2 regions of the Kribbella sp. CA-245084 genome follow, and region 2 is predicted to be linked to the other one. Evidence: riboswitches for the same ligand, from Rfam matches in the RefSeq annotation. Region 2 holds a riboswitch; the other holds the start of a gene.
The links. A riboswitch is a leader RNA that binds a small molecule or an ion and turns the genes downstream of it on or off. The one in region 2 is predicted to bind glycine.

Region 1 (9,733 bases), 4.4 Mb from region 2:
CCCCGCGACCGGACTGGCGGGCTGCGGACCACGGCTCCAGAACGAGAGCAGGGCGAGCACGAAGCAGCCGAGCAGCAGTACGCCGACGCCGGCGGCGGCCTGACGACGGCGCCGCGGGTTCTGCCAGGGCGGGCGGCGGGATGCCGTGGCAGGGATGGGCCTCACAAGACCCGGAGATTATCGGTCGAAGAGCCGATTCAAACAGCCCTTGGAAGAAATTCCACGAAAGAACTTCACATTCCAGTAATTACGAACCGCCTACGCAACCGTAGGAATGCAGTGCGTTAGCTGATTGCTCAGATCAAGGTCTGCAGGCCGATGACCGACAGCAGCCGCAGCTTTTCGGCCGCCTCCGTATTCGGCGCGGCGGTGTACACGACGATGCGCAGATCGCTGCCCGGGACCGCGAGCACGTCACAGTCGATCGTGAACGCACCGACCTCGGGATGCCGGATGGTCTTCTGCTCGGACCGGTGGAACCCGACGATCGGCTGGCCCCACAGTCGCGCGAACTCCGCGTCCCGAGCGCGGAGCTCGTCGATCAGCGCAAGCAGCTCGGCGTCGTGCGGGTAGCGCGCGAGCGACGCCCGCAGATCCGTCACCATCGCGATCTGGAAATCCCGCTGCTGCTCCGGCGTCTGTACGACGCGATCGCCCGGCGACACGAAGTGGCGGTAGATGATGTTGCGGTCCCGCCCGCGCCACTCGGACGGGTCGCCGATCACGGCGGCGAACAGCGGGTTCCAGGTGATGATCGTCCAGGCGGCGTCGCACACGCACAGCGGTGCGCCGTCGAGCTGGTCCACGATCCGCTGCACACCGGGCGGGATGTACGCCGACAGCCGCCCGGGCGACGGCTCGACCTCGCCCGCGAGCACGAACAGATGGTTGCGCTCGGCATCGGACAGCCGGAGCGCCCGGGCCAGCGCGGTCAGCACCTGCGCGGACGGCGAGTCCGACCGGCCCTGCTCGAGCCGGATGATGTAGTCGACCGACAACCCGGCGAGCTGGGCCAGCTCCTCGCGTCGTAGCCCCGGCGCGCGTCGCTTCCCGCCTGCGGGCAGTCCGACCTGCTCCGGGGTCACCCGATCGCGCCAGGCGTGCAGCGTCCTACCGAGCTCAGCCATGCTCCCAGTATTCCGCGCCCGCTCCCGGACAGCCTGGTACTGCCATTCCCTAGGACATCGCGGGTACTACCTGCGCGATGCCCGCGGCGGGAGGGTGAAGCCATGACCACGACACTCATCACCGGGGCGAACAGAGGCCTCGGATACGAAACCGCCAGGCAGTTGATCGCTGCCGGACACACTGTGTACCTCGGTGCCCGCGACCCGGAACGCGGCAAGCAGGCAGCCGCCGACCTCGGAGCGGAGTACCTGCAGTTGGACGTCACGAGCGACGAGTCCGTCGACGCGGCTGCACAACAGCTGGAGTCACTCGACGTACTGATCAACAACGCCGGCATCCCAGGACCGCGCAAGGAGATCCGGGATCTGACCGCCGACGTCTTCCGTGAGGTCTTCGAGCTGAACGTGTACGGGCCGGTGCGGATGATCCACGGCTTCCTGCCGCTGCTGGAGCGCAGCGACAACCCGGTGATCGTGAACGTCTCCAGCGGTCTCGGCTCGATCGCCACCGCCGTGGATCCGGACGTCGCGACCAACGTGCCCGTCTGGGTGCCCGCCCCGGCGTACGGCTCCTCGAAGGCGGCGCTCAACATGCTGACGGTGCAGTACGCGCACCAGCTGCCGAACCTGCGGATCAACACCGTCGACCCGGGCTACACCGCGACCGACTTCAACGGCCACAGCGGCTACCAGACCGTCGAGGAAGGCGCGGAGATCATCGCCCGGCTCGCGCAGATCGATCAGACCGGCCCGACCGCGGAGTACTTGAGCCTGCACGGGACGGTCCCGTGGTGATCAGCACTCGATGACGTTGACGGCCAGGCCGCCGCGGGACGTCTCCTTGTACTTGATCTTCATGTCGGCACCGGTCTCGCGCATGGTCTTGATGACCTTGTCGAGCGTGACCACGTGGACGCCGTCGCCGTGCATCGCCATCCGGGCCGCGTTGATCGCCTTCACCGACGCCATCGCGTTCCGCTCGATGCACGGGATCTGCACCAGGCCGCCGACCGGGTCGCAGGTCAGCCCGAGGTTGTGCTCCATCGCGATCTCGGCCGCGTTCTCGACCTGTTGCGGCGTACCGCCGAGGACCTCGCACAGCCCGGCGGCGGCCATCGAGCACGCGGATCCGACCTCGCCCTGGCACCCGACCTCGGCGCCGGAGATCGACGCGTTCTCCTTGTAGAGCACGCCGATCGCACCGGCGGTCAGCAGGAACCGTACGGCGCCGTCCTCGGTCGCGCCCGGCACGAACCGCCGGTAGTAGTGCAGTACGGCGGGAATGATGCCCGCGGCACCGTTCGTCGGCGCGGTGACGATCCGGCCGCCAGACGCGTTCTGCTCGTTGACCGCGAGCGCGAACAGGTTGACCCAGTCCATCACCTTGAGCGGGTCCACCGACCAAGGATCCTGGGTGAGCTTCGTGTGCAGCGCGTGGGCCCGGCGCGGCACCTTGAGACCGCCGGGCAGGATGCCTTCGGTCTCACAGCCCTCGCGGACGCACTCCTGCATCACCTGCCAGATGTGCAGCAGGCCGTCGCGGATCTCGTCCTCGGTCCGCCAGGCCAGCTCGTTCGCGAGCATCACCTCGCTGATCGACAGCTGCGACTCCCGGCAGCGGTCGAGCAACTCCGCGCCGGTGGTGAACGGGTACTTCAGCGGGGTCGTGTCCAGCACGATCCGGTCGCCCGCCGCGGCGTTCTCGTCGACGACGAATCCGCCGCCGACCGAGTAGTACGTGCGCTCCCGCAGTACCGCGCCGGCCGCGTCGCGGGCGATGAAGATCATCCCGTTCGGGTGGTACGGGAGGGCCTTGCGGCGGTGCATGACCAGATCGGTGTTCTCGTCGAACGCGATCTCGTGCTCGCCGGCCAGCACGATCCGGCCGCGCTCACGGATCGTCTCGACCCGGGCGTCGACCGAGTGCGTGACGACGGTCTCAGGGTCGGCGCCCTCGAGACCGAGCAGGACGGCCTTGTTGCTGCCGTGACCGTGCCCGGTCGCGCCGAGCGAACCGAACAGCTGGGCGTAGACGGTCGCCGTCGCGGCCAGCAGGCCGTCGGCGGCAAGGCCGAGTGCGAAGGTGCGGGCGGCACGCATCGGTCCCACGGTGTGGGAGCTCGACGGGCCGATCCCGATACTGAACAGGTCGAAGACGCTGATCGCCATCGTGTGGAGGTTCCTTCCGGTCGCCGTTGACCGTTTGGTGTCCTCCCCGCTCTGTCAGACGGGAGGTCTTCCAGAGGTGCCTCGCCCGTGCGGTGAAGGTGCCTGAGAGATTCTTGGGGAGAGTTGCTCCTACGGCGCCCGGTTCCAGTGTCTACTCAGCCCGGGTCTCTCCCGCACGGGTTCATGCGGCTGTTGAATTGACTGACGGTCTGGACGGTACGGCGGTGCGCCCGCCAACGTCAATCCAGCGACCCCAGTAAGCCCCGATGCCGCGATCGGGGTCGGGCGGGGCTCGTCCCTGATGCCTTCAGCAAGCGATTGCCGAAGGATCGTTCGCATGAAGTTCATCCGACGCGCCCTGGCCGGCGCTGTAGTACTCGGCGTTGCGGCAGCCGGGCTGACGACGACCGCATCCGCGACCACAAGTCAGGTGCAATGGGCTGACTGCAAACCGGAAGGGCACGACGATCCCGCCCTGGTGAAGGGCTCGCAGTGTGCGACGCTCCGACTGCCCGTCGATTGGCGGAACCCGAACGGACCGACCTTCGACCTCGCGATTGCCCGCCGTACTGCGAAGGGCGAGCGGGTCGGGGTGCTGGTGTTCGGACCGGGCGGGCCCGGGGACTCCGGGGTCGACCGGATCAAGACCGGCATGACGCGGTTCAGCGCGAACCTGCAGGACCGGTTCGACATCGTCAGCTTCGACCCGCGCGGTGTCGCCCGTAGCAATCCGGTGGAGTGCTCGGCGGCGCTGCTCGCGAAGCAGCCGTCGCCGATCATCACGAGCCCTGCCGAGTTCACCGCGACGATCAGCTACAACCGGCAGCTCGCGACGGACTGCCGCGAGCACACCGGTCCGCTGTACGACCACATCGACACCTGGCAGACGGTCCGCGACGTCGACGCAGTACGCCGCGCGCTCGGTGAGTCCACGATCTCGTTCCACGGCAGCTCGTACGGGACGCTGCTCGGAGCGCAGTACGCCGAGACGTACCCGAACCGGGTCCGCGCGATGGTGGTGGAGAGCGTGATCGACCACGGCTCACCGACGACGAAGTCGTTCCTCGACGTCCAGGCGGCCGCGGCGCAGGACTCGTTCGACGAGTTCGTGAAGTGGTGTGACGCGTCGACAAGCTGTGCGCTGCACGGGCAGGACATTCATGCGCTGTGGGCTGGACTGCTGGCTCGGTCGAGTGATCCGTTCAAGCTGAGCTTCCAGGTGTTCAGACTGCTCTACGACCCGGAGTGGAGGGTGCTGGCTCAGACGTTGAAGGATCTCGAGACCCCGTCAGCCGCCGCCGTCCCGAGTGGACTCGCCCAGAACCCGTTGGCGGTGTTCTGCCAGGACTGGAACCTTCCGGTCAAGGACTACCGCGAGTACGCCGCACATCTACAGCGGCTGGCGCGCAACAACCAGGACATGCGCTACCCAGGTCAGCTGATGGCGGTGTCGATGTGTCTCGGTGCACCGAAGGCGAACAACCCGCAGCACGTGCTGAACGTCCACGGGCTCAAGACGCCGGTGCTGCTCGCCAACGCGATCCACGACCCGGCCACGCCGTACAAGATGGCGCAGAGCGTGCAGCGCCAGCTCGGCCGGTCCGGAGTGCTGCTCACATACGAAGGCTGGGGACACGGGAGCTACAACTCGAGCCCGTGCATGCAGAGCACGATCGACAACTACCTGATCGGGCGTGAGGTACCGAGGCGCGGCAGCGGTTGCGCCGCCGTACCGCCGGTCGGCTGAAGGTCAGACCGGTACGCCGGTGACTTCGAGGACGCGGTCGAGCTGGTCCCCGCGGACCAGCCGGCCCGTCATCAACCGGAGCTCGCTGCAGGCGGTCTCGAGCGCCTGCGCCTGGGTCCGGCAGTTGTCGACGAACCAGAACGGATCGTCGGGCTGCGGATCATCGGCGTCGTCGATGTCGGCGTACCAGTGCCGACTGCCGTAGTGCACTACTCGCACCCGTAGATTCATGATGACTACTCCCCGTACCCAGGGATACTGGGTCCCCCCTGGCCCCAGTCGGGGCCGCCTCGGCCTGGCGCGTGGTACGCGGCCCCCCACTAGCCACGCACCCGGCCGAGTTCGACCCTCCCCCGCTCTGTACATCGTGCTGGGCGGGCGAGTGTTACCGGTTGTGACGGTTAATTTTGAGCGATCGCTTGATTACTTCAGGTGTGACTTGGTCCACTGCTCCAGGCCGTCGGTGGTGATCGGCAGGTCCTCGGTGAGGATCTCCAGCCGGTCGGGGTGTACGACGACGTTGTCCTCGATCCGGATGCCGATGCCACGCAGCTCCGGGGGCACGGTTTCGTCGTTCGGGTGGAAGTACAGGCCCGGCTCGACCGCGAGCGCCATACCGGCCTCGATGGTGCCGGCGAAGTACGCCTCCGGACGGGATGCGTCACAGTCGTGGACGTCGAGGCCGATGTAATGGCCGGTCCCGCAGACGATGTAGCGGCGGTGCTGCTGGCCGTCCGGACCGAGCAGTTCGTCGATCGACGCCTCGAGCAGGCCCCAGTCCCGCAGCCCTTCGGCCAGCACCCGCAGCGCTTCGTACTGGAAGGCGCGGTACGGCGCTCCGACCTTGACCGCCTCGAGTGAGGCGAGCTGTGCCTTGTGCACCAGGTCGTGTACCTGCCGCTGCGCAGCGGTGTACTCGCCGGTGGCCGGGAACGTCCGGGTCACGTCCGCGGTGTAGAGCGTGCGGGTCTCGACGCCCGCGTCCAGCAGAATCACGTCGCCCTCGTTCACCGGGCCGTCGTTGCGGACCCAGTGCAGCACAGGTGCGTGGTTGCCAGCAGCAACGATCGACGCATAGCCGACGCCGTTGCCCGCGGTCCGCGCGCGACGGTCGAAGGTGCCCTGCAGCCAGCGCTCGCCGCCACCACGGATCGCCTCCGGCAGCTCGCTCGCCACGTCGCCGAACGCGAGCACACTGGCCGCGACCGCATCTCGCAGCTGGTCGAGCTCCCAGTCGTCCTTGATCCGGCGCAGCTCGGCGAGCGTCTGCCGCAACGCGTTGCCGTCGGTGGGCGACGTCCGTACCAACGCGTCCAGCATCGGCTCGACGCCGGGCACCGAGAGCATGAACGGGACGGCGCCACGCACCGCCGCGGGCAGCTCCTCGAGCGGACGGCAGGCGATCTGCAGCGCGTCCGACCAGTCCTTCAGGCCCGGCACCGGGCCGATCCACAGCTCACCGTCGCGCGCGTTCGCGAAGAAGTCCGCCTCCTCCGGGCCGGCCGTCTCGCGCAGGTAGAGCGTCGAGTCGCCGTCTCCGGAGATCACCAGTACGGCGCCCTCGGCCTGGCAGCCGGTCAGCCAGACGAAGTCGCTGTCGGCGCGGAACTGGTAGTCGGTGTCGTTCGACCGGACCGGCGCCCGGCCGGCCGCGAGCGCGATCCGCCGTCCCGGCAGCGCCGCGGCGAGCTTCCGTCGATGCTCGGCGGCCGCTTCGGCGAGCCCTTCCGGCACCGAAACCGACCGGTCCACCGGCCCCCAGCCACGCGAGATGAACTCCCGGAACCCCTTGGCGTCGATGGGGCGGTACGACTTCGGCGTTTCTTCGGTCCGGGCGTCATCGGACATGAGTGAGCTCCCCTTTGCAGCTGACGGTTTGATTCATCAACTCAGGTTCGGACGGGCACGCGCAAGCCCTTATCCCGGAACGCGGCGAGGATGCCTGCCTCGGAATCCAGCAGGTACTGATGCAGGTCGGCCGCGGCCTCGTCGTACCTGCGGGCTTCGAGCAGCTCGAACAGCCTGCGGTTCCGCTCGATGTACGGCTCGTGCAGCTCGCGCGGGGTCGCGATCACGTGGAAAAGGAGCCGCAACTCCGCGAGCAGCCGGCCTGTCATCGCGTCCATCCGGGAGCTGTCGGCCAGACCGATCAGGTGCTCATGGAAGCGCATGTTCGCCGTACCGACGACTGGCCAGCGGTCCGCGCGGGCAGCGGCCTCGGCTGCCTCGACGTCGTCCTGCAACGGCTCGAGACGGCTCGCCGGCAGCTCGGGATCGCGGTCGGCCAGTCCGCGTACGACGTCCACCTCCAGGACGCGGCGCAGTCGGTACAGGTCGATCACGTCACGCTCGTCCAGCTCGGGGACGAAGACTCCGCGGTGCAGCTTGTAGACGAGCAGACCCTCGTGGGTCAGCAGGCGGAAGGCCTCGCGCAGGGTGTTCCGGCTGACCTCAAGGACCTCGGTCAGCTCGATCTCGGAGAGTTGGGCGCCGGGCGGCAGGGCGCCTTCGGTGATACTGCGGCGAAGGATGTCGGCGGCGCGCTCCGCGGAGCTGCTCCGGTCCAGTCGCGCGACGTCGGCGGCGACGGTACGCAACCACGCCTGCCGTTCGGTCTCGGCCCCACCCGTACTCATCTCCGCATCATCCCGCACCGGAGCGGCCAGGAAAAGTAGAACAAGCCTCTTGCAGGATTGTTGAACAATCTCTAGGCTCGATCGAGGGAGGTGGCCGCATGGACCTCAACGCGGACATGGGTGAAGGTTTCGGTTCCTGGTCGATGGGCGACGACTCGGCCTTGCTCGACGTTGTCACCAGCGCGAACGTGGCCTGCGGATTCCACGCCGGCGATCCGTCGACCATGCGGCGGGCGACGGCCGAGGCGGTCGAGCGCGGCGTCGCGATCGGCGCCCACGTCGGGTACGCCGACAAGCCCGGATTCGGGCGGCGCTTCCTCGACATCGAGCCGGCCGCGCTGCGCGACGAGGTGGTGTACCAGCTCGGTGCGCTGGACGCATTTGCTCGGATAGCGGGTGATCGCGTGCGGTACGTGAAGCCGCATGGCGCGCTGTACAACACGATCGGCCACCACGTCGAGCAGGCGACCGCAGTAGTCGCTGCGGTGGCGGAGTACGACAAGACGCTTCCCGTGCTCGGCCTGCCGGGTTCGGTGTGGTTGCGACTCGCGGCCGAGGCAGGTCTGACCGCAGTACATGAGGCCTTTGCCGACCGTGCGTACACACCCGAGGGGACGTTGGTGTCGCGGCGCGAGGCTGGGTCTGTGCTGCACGACGCGGACGAGATCGCGGCCCGGTGTACGGCGATGGCGACCGGGCAGCCCATTCACGACAGCTCTGGCGGCTCGCTAATGGTCGACGCGACGTCTATCTGCGTTCACGGTGACACCCCTGGTGCCGTCGACATCGCTCGGCGGGTGCGTGGCGCGTTGGAGGGAGCGGGCGTCACCCTGCGCCCGTTCACCGGCTGATGCGAATCCTCCCGGCGGGTGACCGGGCGCTGCTGGTCGAGCTCGACGATCTCGACGAGGTGCTCGGGTACTACGCCGCGCTGACCGCGGATGCACCGGCGGATGTCGTCGACATCGTCCCGGCCGCCCGGACCGTGCTGGTCACCACAACCGGCGACCTCGCCACCTTGTCGCGAACCCTGCACGAGGTGACCCCTACCCGCGACAGCCGGACGGCCGGTGATCTCATCGACATCCCGGTGATCTACGACGGGGCCGACCTGGACGACGTCGCTCAGATCCTCGGCTGTTCCCAGGACGACGTGGTCGCGCGCCACACCGCCGACGAATGGACCGTCGCCTTCTGCGGCTTCGCGCCGGGATTCGGCTACCTGACCTCCACCGGCAGCTGGGACATTCCTCGCCGGTCATCGCCTCGGACGAAGGTCCCCACCGGCGCGGTCGCGCTGGCCGGCGAGTTCAGCGGCGTCTACCCGCGCGAATCCCCCGGTGGCTGGCAGTTGATCGGTCGCACCACGGCGAAGATCTTCGACCAGGAGCGCGACCCGGCCGCGCTGTTCCACCCGGGCCGTAGGGTCCGGTTCGTCGACGCGGGCCGTGGATGAGCAGCCTGACCATTCTCGAACCGGGGCCGTTGGCAACAATCCAGGACCGCGGGCGAGCGGGTCAGGCGGCACTCGGCGTACCGGCGTCGGGCGCCTGCGACCGGTCTGCCTACGAACTCGCGAACCGCCTGGTCGGCAATCGCCCCGGCGCGGCGGCACTCGAGGTCACCTTCGGCGGGCTGGTGATGCACGCCGACATCGACCTCGTCGTCGCGATCACCGGCGCGCCCTGCACCGGCGTACCTCTCAATGCTCCCGCCACCTTGCGGGCCGGCCAGCTGCTGCGGCTCGGTCCGCCGGCCACGGGTCTGCGGACGTACGTCGCGGTCCGCGGCGGCATCGACGTACCGCCAGTCCTTGGGTCTCGTTCCACCGACCTGCTGTCCGGCCTCGGACCCGCACCGCTGACGCCGGGTCTGACGCTGCCGGTCGGTCGCGCTGTCGAACCGATGCCCGGCGTCGACCTGGCTCCTGTCGCACACCCGGCCGGCGGGAAGGTTGCGCTCCGGGTGACCGCTGGCCCGCGACGAGACTGGTTCACCGACGCGGGCTGGGAGTCGCTGCTTTCCCAGACCTACCAGGTCAGCAGCAACAGCAA
Region 2 (9,733 bases):
ACGGACCTCCACGACACTGAACGGAGCCTCCGGGATCTGCGCGACGATCTCCACCGCACGGTCCATCGAGTCGCAGTCCAGCAGGTAGAAGCCGGCCAGCTGCTCCTTGACCTCGGCGAACGGCCCGTCCGTCGTCAGCGGCTTCCCGTCGCGGATCAGCACCTGCTTGGTCAGCCCCGGGTCGTCCAGCGACTCCGACGCGACCAGCTCCCCGCGGGCCGCGAGCGCCTCGTGCAGGCCGGCGTACCCCGCCATGCCTTCCTGCTTCTGCTCGTCGGACAGCGAATCCCACACCGCCCGCGACTCCGGGTTCCCGTAGATCAGCACCAAGAACTTCATGATCAGCCCTCCCGTTCCAAGGATCACTCTCCGGTATCGATCGGGTCACCGGTTCGCACCACCCATAGCGGCAGCGGGGCAGGCGCGTTCTGGTATCAGGGGAAAGCCGGGGCATGCCCCGGCATGGCCGGACGTAAACCTGTCGGGGCGCCCCAGTAGAGTTACGTCGGGTATCAGGGTGAGAGAGGGAGGGGTCGCGTGCCGGACTTGGAAGTGTCCGACCGGGTTTTGACGATCCCGAACGCGCTCAGCTTCCTCAGGTTGCTGGGGGTGCCGCTGTTCCTGTGGCTGGTGCTCGGCCCGAAGGAGGACGGCTGGGCGCTGCTGGTGCTGGCGATCTCCGGTTTCACCGACTGGGCCGACGGCCAGATCGCCCGCCGGATGAACCAGACCAGCCGGCTGGGCCAGATGCTCGACCCGGTGGCCGACCGGCTGTACATTTTCGCGACCGTCGTCGGCCTGGCGTTGCGCGACATCATCCCGTGGTGGCTGGCGATCGCGCTGCCGCTGCGGGACCTGCTGCTGACGCTGACCCTGCCGGCCCTGCACCGCCGCGGCTTCAACGCGCTCCCGGTGCACTTCCTCGGCAAGTCCGCCACGTTCTGCCTGCTGTACGCGTTCCCGCTGCTCCTGCTCGGCGACGGCGACTCCACCCTCAACCTGCTCGCCCGCGTGTTCGGCTGGGCGTTCGCGATCTGGGGGACCGGTCTGTACTACTGGGCCGGCGCACTGTACTTCGCCCAGCTGCGGCACCTCGTCCAGACGGTGAAGCCGATCAAGGACGCGGCCGGGTAGAGCAGTGACACAGCAAGCCCCCCAGAAACCGGCGCAGAAGCCTCGGCGCGTCGACGCGTCGATGTCGCTGCTGAACAACCTGATGGCGCACCCGATCGACGAGGGGTACGCCGTCGCGGCCCGGACCCGCCCGAAGGACGGCGCCAAGGCGCTCCGCTCCCGGCACCGGATCATGCTCGTGGCGGCCACGGTCGTGCTCGGCTTCCTGCTCGCGGTCGCCGCCTCGCAGAACTACCGCAGCGCGCCGGAGGCCGAGAAGCAGCGCAGCGAACTGATCGACCGGATCAACCAGGCCGACAGCCGGCTGAACGGTCTGCGCAACCACCAGTCCGACCTCGCCGACGAGGTGCGCCGGTTACAGGCGAGCGGACTGAGCAACGACAGCACCGGCGCGGCGCTGCAGCAGAAGCTCGACGACCTGGAGCTGCAGACCGGTGCGATCTCGGTCACCGGCCCCGGGCTGAAGGCGGTCATCGACGATGCGAAGAACGCCGACTCCAAAGAGGGCCGGTTGCTCGACGTCGATCTGCAGCAGCTGGTCAACGGCCTGTGGACGTCCGGCGCGGAGGCGGTGTCGGTGAACGGTCACCGGATCACCTCGCTGACCGCGATCCGCGGCGCGGGCAGTGCGATCACGGTCGACTACAGCTCGCTGACCCCGCCGTACACGGTGCTCGCGATCGGGGACACCGCGACCATGCCGGCCCGGTTCGCGCAGAGCTCGGGCGGCCGCTGGGTGCAGTACCTGGTGAGCAACTTCGATGTCCGGATGACGATCACGACGGAGGACTCCTTGCTGGTGCCGGCCGATGCGACCATCGCGTTGCGCTACGCGAAAGTGGGATCGAGATGATCGCCGTACTCGGACTGGTGATCGGTGTCGTGATCGGTCTGCTGGTCGCCCCCGACGTGCCGGACTGGGCCCAGCCCTACCTGCCGATCGCGGTCGTGGCCGCGCTCGACGCGGTGTTCGGCGCGCTCCGGGCGTTCCTGGACGGGATCTTCGACGACAAGGTGTTCGTCGTGTCGTTCGTCTCGAACGTGCTGATCGCGGCCCTGATCGTCTACCTGGGTGACCAGCTCGGCGTCGGCTCGCAGCTGTCGACCGGCGTGGTCGTCGTGCTCGGCATCCGGATCTTCACCAACATGGCAGCCATCCGGCGCCACATCTTCCGGGCCTGACATGACCGACGACAAACCCGACAAGCCCGAGCAGCCGGCCAAGCCCGAGCAGCAGGCGAAGCCCGAGCCCAAGCCGAAGCCCGAGCCCGAGCCCGAGGCGAAGCCCGAGCCCGAGCCCGAGGCGAAGCCCGAGCCCAAGCCCGAGGTCGAGTCGCCGCAGCCGGCGACGCCGACCCCGATGCCCAAGCCGAAGACGCCCAACCTGGCGCTGCGGCGGCTCAAGGCCGGGTTCAAGCCGTCCCGCGGCCAGGCGATCGTGGCCGTCGTACTCGCGCTGGTCGCCTGCGTGGCCGTGGTCCAGGTCCGGGTGAACCGGGCCGACGACGGCTACCAGAACGCCCGCCGCGAGGACCTGATCGCGATCCTGGACGGCCTCGGCCAGAACACCCGCCGGCTGGAGAGCGAGATCGCCGACCTCGAGGAGCGGAAGAACTCGCTGTCCTCGAGCGCGGACAAGGCACAGACGGCGCGCGAGCAGGCCGAGGCCCAGGTCCGCACTCTCGGCATCCTGGCCGGTACGCTGCCCGCGACAGGTCCCGGTGTCCGGATCACGCTGAACGACCCGCAGGGCAAGATGACCTCGAGCAACCTGCTGGACGCGATCGAGGAGTTGCGCGACGCCGGTGCCGAGGCGATCCAGATCAACGGGCAGGTCCGGGTGGTCGCGAGCACCGACTTCGTGGACGATCCGCCGGGGATCCTGATCGACGGTCAGAAGGTCATCTCGCCGTACGTCATCGAGGCGATCGGCGAGTCGCACAACCTGGCCGAGGCGGCCAACTTCCCCGGCGGTCTGGTCAGCGAGGTGACCGGTCCGCAGGTGGGCGGAACGGCGGAGGTGAACGAGCTGCCGACGGTCCCGATCGCCGCCTTGCACGCGCCGGAGGAGCATAGTTACGCTCGCCCGGCGCCCAGCCCGACCAAGTAGCTGTTCTCCTTGAGTGAAAGAGGAACGAAGGTGTACCCCGAAGACCTGAAGTACACGGCCGAGCACGAGTGGCTGAAGGCCGGTAGCGACGGACCGGTGCGGGTCGGCATCACCGACTTCGCGCAGGACCAGCTCGGCGACATCGTGTACGTGCAGCTGCCCGACGTCGGCACCACGGTGCGGGCCGGCGACGCGTGTGGCGAGCTGGAGTCGACCAAGAGCGTGAGCGACCTGTTCGCCCCGGTGAACGGCACCGTGACCGCGGTGAACGAGGCGCTCGCCGACCAGCCCGACCTGGTGAACAGCGACCCGTACGGCGAGGGCTGGCTGCTCGACATCGAGGTCGAGGACGCGGCCGAGGTCGCCGCGCTGATGGACGCCGATGCCTATCAGGGACAGCTCGACCAGAGCTGATAGGTTTTGGGGCCTCAACCGCTGGTCGAGGGTTGAGGCCCTCTCATCTTGTTCCAGCACGTCACACTGTTCACACGGGGTCTATCGAAAACGTCGCCGGACACCCGGCGATCGGGAGGATCACAGCATGCCGTTCTGCAACCAGTGCGGGCACGAGAACTCCGAGGGCAGCCGGTTCTGCTCGCAGTGCGGAGCGATGCTGCCTGGCGCGGACCGCCCGGCGGCAGCACCGGCCACGCCTCAGCCGACGCCGGGCGTCACCGACACCGCGATGCTGACTCCGATCGGCGCCGAGCCGGAGCCGGAGCAGACCGGTGAGCCGCTGTCGGCCGACGACGAGGCCGCCGTCGGCGCACTGCCGGCCGGGTCGGCTCTGCTGATCGTCCAGCGCGGCCCGAACGCGGGCAGCCGGTTCCTGCTCGACGTCGACGTCGTCACCGCGGGCCGCCACCCCGACAGCGACATCTTCCTCGACGACGTCACCGTGTCCCGCCGGCACGCGGAGTTCCGCCGCGATCCGTACGGCGTGAAGGTCCGCGACGTCGGCAGCCTCAACGGCACGTACGTGAACCGCGACCGGATCGACGAGGTCCAGCTGAGCAACGGCGACGAGGTTCAGATCGGCAAGTACCGGCTGGTGTACTACGCCAGTGGCCAGGCCTGATCCGAGCGCCGCTGATTCCACGGCCGGAGGGCCGGCGGACGGTCGCGGCATCGGCCAGGTGCTGCAGCTGCTGCAGGCCGAGTTCGCCGATGTCACGATCTCCAAGATCCGGTTCCTCGAGGCCGAGGGACTGGTGACGCCTGCCCGGACGGCGTCGGGGTACCGCAAGTTCAGTGCCGCCGACGTCGAGCGGCTGCGCTACGTGCTGACCGCGCAACGCGACCAGTACCTGCCGCTGAAGGTGATCAAGGAACATCTCGGCGCGATCGACCGCGGTCTGCGTCCGGCCGCCGCGGGTCCGCCGGTCGCGCCGAGCTCGTTGCCGCAGACCCCCGGCCAGCCGGTCGCGGACGATTTCGGTGCCTCGGGCACCGAGCTGCGGTTGACCCGCAGCGAGCTCCAGGCCGCCGCCGGTGTCTCGTCGGAGCTGCTCGGTGAGCTGGAGAGCCACGGCCTGGTGGTGGCCAGCGGCAACCACTACGGCGGCGACGCGATCGTGATCGCCCAGGTCGCCGCGGAGCTGGCCGGGTACGGGCTCGAGCCCCGGCACCTGCGCGCGTTCCGTACGGCGGCCGATCGGGAGGTCGGCCTGATCGAGCAGGTCACCGGCCCGCGGCGTACCGAACAGACCGGCGAGCTGGCCGCCCTGACCGTCCGGTTGCATACCGCACTGGTCCGTTCCCGGTTGCCGCGTCCGTAGCGAACCGCGGGGGCCAAGGGCGTGCCTCCCGATCCCACGCCTACTGCGCGGCACTCGGCACGGCACCTCGCCGCGCGGGTGCAAAGGGAACGATGCTCCGCATCGACCCCTTCGCCCCCGCGCGCCGATGCACCGCACCGAGCACCTGCTCGCTACGGCGTGGGATCGGGAGGCACGCCCTCATCGGGGCTTCCCCTCGGAGTAGGCTGAAGGTGTGCGCGAAGTCGACGTGGTCGGAGTCCGGGTTGAGATGCCCTCGAGTCAGCCGATCGTGCTGCTGAAAGAGGTCGGCGGAGAGCGGTATCTGCCGATCTGGATCGGGGCCGCCGAGGCCAGTGCGATCGCGTTCGCCCAGCAGGGCATGGAACCGCCCAGGCCGCTGACCCACGACCTGTTCGCCGAGACCATCCGGGTGCTCGGGCACACACTCAGCCAGGTCCGGATCGTGAACCTGAACGACGGGGTGTTCGAGGCGATCCTGGTCTTCGACGACAAGACCGAGATCTCCGCGCGGCCGTCGGACTCGATCGCCCTCGCGCTGCGGACCGGTACGCCGGTGTTCTGCGCGGAGGAGATCCTGGCCGAGGCCGGGATCCCGGTCCCGGAGAGTGAGACGGCCGACGACGAGGTGGTGGAGGAAGAGGAGGTCGAGCGGTTCCGCGAGTTCCTCGATCAGGTGACTCCGGAGGACTTCGACAAGAGTTGATCCACCCGCGCGTTTGGGCTCGGGTGGTACAAGAGCGGCTTGGTAACGATTCGTACGGCGGTCGCGACACGCTCCCGGCTCGATGCGGTTGTCGTTGACCCGCTCCGGACGGCGGCTTACCGTGAAGGAGTCGTGGGGTGCTGTCACTCCACGGAGATGGCTCGTTCCAGTCGGTATCCAGGGAGGCTCAGGCGTGACACGCACCGGCGACACGGATCTGACGGCGCAGTCGACGTCCGACGCGCACGCCGAGGCTGTGGCAGCTGCTACGGCCACCGCCGGCGTACAGGGTCTGTTGTTCGACGACGACCTGCGACCGATGCCGGAGGATGTCGGGTTCCGCGGTCCGACGGCCTGCGCCGCGGCCGGGATCACCTACCGGCAGCTCGACTACTGGGCGCGGACGGGTCTGGTCTCGCCGTCGGTTCGCCCGGCGACCGGCTCCGGGACGCAGCGGTTGTACGGTTTCCGTGATGTTCTGTTGCTGAAGGTGATCAAGCGGCTGCTCGACGCCGGGATCTCGCTGCAGCAGATCCGGACCGCGATCGCGCACCTGAGCAAGCGCGGCTTCGACGACCTGACCCAGATCACGCTGATGAGCGACGGCGCGTCGGTGTACATGTGCTCGTCGCCCGACGAGGTGATCGACCTGCTGGCCGGCGGCCAGGGCGTGTTCGGTATCGCGCTCGGCGGCGTCTGGCGTGAGGTCGAGGGCTCGCTCTCCGAGCTGCCCACCGAGCGTGCCGACGGTCACGACGAAGGCGACTCCGACGGCCACGCCGGCGACGAGCTCGCCGCCCGCCGTCGCGCCCGGATGACAGGCTGACATAGTTCTGTCTTGTGCGCCCACTCACTGCTGACTCGCTCCGCGGTGTGTGGGCGACCTTGTTGCTGCCCCTGAATGCGGACGACTCGATCGACTTCGCTCGGCTCGAGTCCCAACTCGCCGTACTCGCGTCCTCCGAAGTGGACGGGCTGTACGCCCACGGGACGGCGGGGGAGTTGCAGACGCTGACCGAGGACGAGTTCGACCGGATCAACTCGTTGCTTGCCGCGGCCGGTAAACCGTTCCAGCTCGGTGCCAGTCACCCGTCGGCGCAGGTGCAGCTGTCGCGGGTCGAGCGGGCGGCGAAGCTGGCGCCTGGAGCGATTCAGGTGATCGTCCCGGACTGGATTCCGCTCAACGACGTTGAGCTGCTGAGCTTCTTCCGGCGGCTGGCTGAGGTGGCGGGGGATGTGCCGCTGGTTCTCTACAACCCGCCGCATGCCAAGACCGCCGTCGGACCGCGGCAACTGCGTGAACTGGCCGAGGCGGTGCCCAGTCTGATCGGCTTGAAGACGGCCGGTGGCGACAAAGCGTGGTTCGACGAGGCGCTGAGGTCCGGGCTGGCGATCTTCGTGCCGGGGCACTTCCTGGCGAGTATGTCGTTACTCGGTGCGCACGGCAGCTACTCGAACGTCGCTGCGCTGTCGCCCAACGGCGCCGTACGGACGGCTCACGATCTGGATGTCGAGCGCCGGATCGCGGAGTTCTTCGCGGCGCACGTCGCGCCGCTGCAGAAGATCGGGCTGTCGAACCCGGCGCTGGACAAGTTCCTCGCCGCGGTCGGGAACTGGGCCGACGTCGGCACCCGGGTCCGCTGGCCGATGCAGTCGGCGTCCGCGGAGCAGGTCGAGGCGGCGAAGCCCGCCGCCCGGCGACTCCTGCCCGAACTGTTCCAAGATTCCTGGTAGCCTCGTTTCAGCCGTACACAGCACTCGGGAGAGACCCGTGTCATCGGGCGCCGAAGGGGCAATTCCTCCCCGGAACCTCTCAGGCCCATGGACCGAGTGCCACAGGCGACTCTGAAGCACGTTCGTGTGACAGAGGGGGAGGCGACCGGAAGCATTGTCAGCAACGGAGCCTCTGATGACCGAACTGTCCGCAATCTTTGCCGACCGCCACATCGGGCCACGCCCGGACGAGGTCGCGCGCATGGTGCAGCTGCTCGGGTACGCCGACGTCGACGCACTGGTCGATGCCGCCGTGCCGGACTCGATCCGCTCTGCCGAGCCGCTCCGGCTGCCTGAGCCGGCCTCCGAGGTCGATGCGCTGACCGAGCTCCGTCAGCTCGCGGCCCGCAACAACGTCGCGACCTCGATGATCGGCCAGGGGTACTACGGCACCTTCACGCCGTCGGTGATCGTGCGGCGACTGGTCGAGAACCCGGCCTGGTACACCGCCTACACGCCGTACCAGCCGGAGATCTCCCAGGGCCGCCTCGAGGCGCTGCTGAACTTCCAGACCGTCGTCTCCGACCTGACCGGTCTGCCAACGGCGAACGCGTCGCTGCTCGATGAGGGCACCGCGGCCGCCGAGGCGATGACGCTGGCCCATCGCTCGAACAAGAAGAGCAAGTCCGACCGCTTCCTGGTCGACGCCGACTGCTTCGCCCAGACGATCGCCGTCGTACAGACCCGGGCCGAGGCGCTCGGCATCGAGGTCGTCGTCGCCGACACCACCGACGGCCTGCCGGAGGGCGACTTCTTCGGTCTCCTCGTGCAGTACCCGGGCTCCAACGGCGCTGTCCGCGACCTCAAGCCGCTGATCGAGGCGGCCCACGAGCGCGACACGTTGGTTGCCGTCGCTTCCGATCTGCTCGCGCTGACGGTGCTCGAGGCACCGGGTGAGGCCGGCGCGGACATCGTGATCGGCTCCTCGCAGCGCTTCGGCGTACCGCTGTTCTACGGCGGTCCGCACGCCGGCTTCATGTCCGTGCGGTCCGGCCTCGAGCGGTCGTTGCCCGGTCGTCTCGTCGGCGTATCGGTCGACGCCGACGGCGCCCCGGCGTACCGGCTGGCGCTGCAGACCCGCGAGCAGCACATCCGCCGCGAGAAGGCCACCTCGAACATCTGTACGGCGCAGGTCCTGCTGGCCGTCGTCGCCTCGATGTACGCCGTGTACCACGGACCAGATGGTCTTCGCGCGATCGCCGACCGGGTGCACAACTACGCCGGCAAGCTGGCCGCGTCGCTGCGTTCGGGCGGGGTCGAGGTCGTGCACGACGACTTCTTCGACACCGTGCTCGCCCGCGTGCCGGGTCAGGCCGCCGACGTGGTCGACGCCGCCCGGCAGAACGGGATCTGGCTGCGGCTGGTGGACGCGGACCACGTCGGCATCTCCTGCGACGAGAAGACCGATGTCGCCACGCTCACCCGCGTCTGCCAGTCCTTCGGCGTGCAGTACGACGACACGCTCGGGGGCGCTGCGATCGCCGTACCGCGGACGACGGAGTACATGACGCACCCGGTGTTCAACACGCACCGGTCCGAGACGGCGATGCTGCGGTACCTGCGCAAGCTGTCCGACAAGGACTACGCGCTCGACCGCGGGATGATCCCGCTCGGGTCGTGCACGATGAAGCTCAACGCGACCACCGAGATGGAGCCGGTCACGTGGCCGGAGTTCGCGGACGTGCACCCGTTCGCGCCGATCGAGGACGCCGCCGGGTATGTGAAGCTGATCGGCCAGCTCGAGCGCTGGCTGGCCGAGGTCACCGGCTACGCGAAGGTCTCGATCCAGCCGAACGCGGGTTCGCAGGGGGAGCTCGCCGGTCTGCTGGCGATCCGTGGTTATCACCGTGCGCAGGGGAATCTCGATCGGAACGTCTGCCTGATCCCGGCGTCGGCGCACGGCACCAACGCTGCGTCCGCGGTGATGGCCGGCATGAAGGTGGTCGTTGTCAAGGGCAACGATGACGGCACGATCGACCTGGACGACCTGCGGGCCAAGGCTTCCGAGCACGCCTCGAAGCTCGCGGCGATCATGATCACGTACCCGTCGACGCACGGTGTCTACGAAGAGAGCGTCCGCGAGGTCTGCTCGATCGTCCACGAGCACGGCGGCCAGGTGTACGTCGACGGCGCGAACCTGAACGCACTGCTGGGGCTGGCGAAGCCCGGTGAGTTCGGCGGCGACGTCAGCCACCTGAACCTGCACAAGACGTTCTGCATCCCGCACGGCGG

Region 1: linked by a shared signal. The riboswitch ahead of ACQPYH_RS41485 (L-serine ammonia-lyase) and the one ahead of gcvP (aminomethyl-transferring glycine dehydrogenase) in region 2 are both predicted to bind glycine.

Annotation. Positions count from the first base shown of each region.
Region 1 is NZ_CP192053.1:8,642,039-8,651,771, forward strand. Features, by position in the region: gene ACQPYH_RS41470 (hypothetical protein) at 1-165, opposite strand, end outside; gene ACQPYH_RS41475 (helix-turn-helix transcriptional regulator) at 297-1,127, opposite strand; gene ACQPYH_RS41480 (SDR family NAD(P)-dependent oxidoreductase) at 1,230-1,922, shown strand; gene ACQPYH_RS41485 (L-serine ammonia-lyase) at 1,923-3,296, opposite strand; glycine riboswitch at 3,377-3,480, opposite strand; gene ACQPYH_RS41490 (alpha/beta hydrolase) at 3,634-5,043, shown strand; gene ACQPYH_RS41495 (hypothetical protein) at 5,047-5,274, opposite strand; gene ACQPYH_RS41500 (aminopeptidase P family protein) at 5,467-6,891, opposite strand; gene ACQPYH_RS41505 (GntR family transcriptional regulator) at 6,933-7,679, opposite strand; gene ACQPYH_RS41510 (LamB/YcsF family protein) at 7,778-8,530, shown strand; gene ACQPYH_RS41515 (5-oxoprolinase subunit B family protein) at 8,530-9,135, shown strand; gene ACQPYH_RS41520 (biotin-dependent carboxyltransferase family protein) at 9,132-9,733, shown strand, end outside.
Region 2 is NZ_CP192053.1:3,774,641-3,784,373, forward strand. Features, by position in the region: gene ACQPYH_RS18120 (YciI family protein) at 1-339, opposite strand, end outside; gene ACQPYH_RS18125 (CDP-alcohol phosphatidyltransferase family protein) at 538-1,134, shown strand; gene ACQPYH_RS18130 (DUF881 domain-containing protein) at 1,139-1,987, shown strand; gene ACQPYH_RS18135 (small basic family protein) at 1,984-2,316, shown strand; gene ACQPYH_RS18140 (DUF881 domain-containing protein) at 2,318-3,244, shown strand; gene gcvH (glycine cleavage system protein GcvH) at 3,275-3,658, shown strand; gene ACQPYH_RS18150 (FHA domain-containing protein) at 3,786-4,322, shown strand; gene ftsR (transcriptional regulator FtsR) at 4,309-5,022, shown strand; gene ACQPYH_RS18160 (bifunctional nuclease family protein) at 5,237-5,728, shown strand; gene ACQPYH_RS18165 (MerR family transcriptional regulator) at 6,048-6,554, shown strand; gene ACQPYH_RS18170 (dihydrodipicolinate synthase family protein) at 6,569-7,462, shown strand; glycine riboswitch at 7,478-7,567, shown strand; gene gcvP (aminomethyl-transferring glycine dehydrogenase) at 7,638-9,733, shown strand, end outside.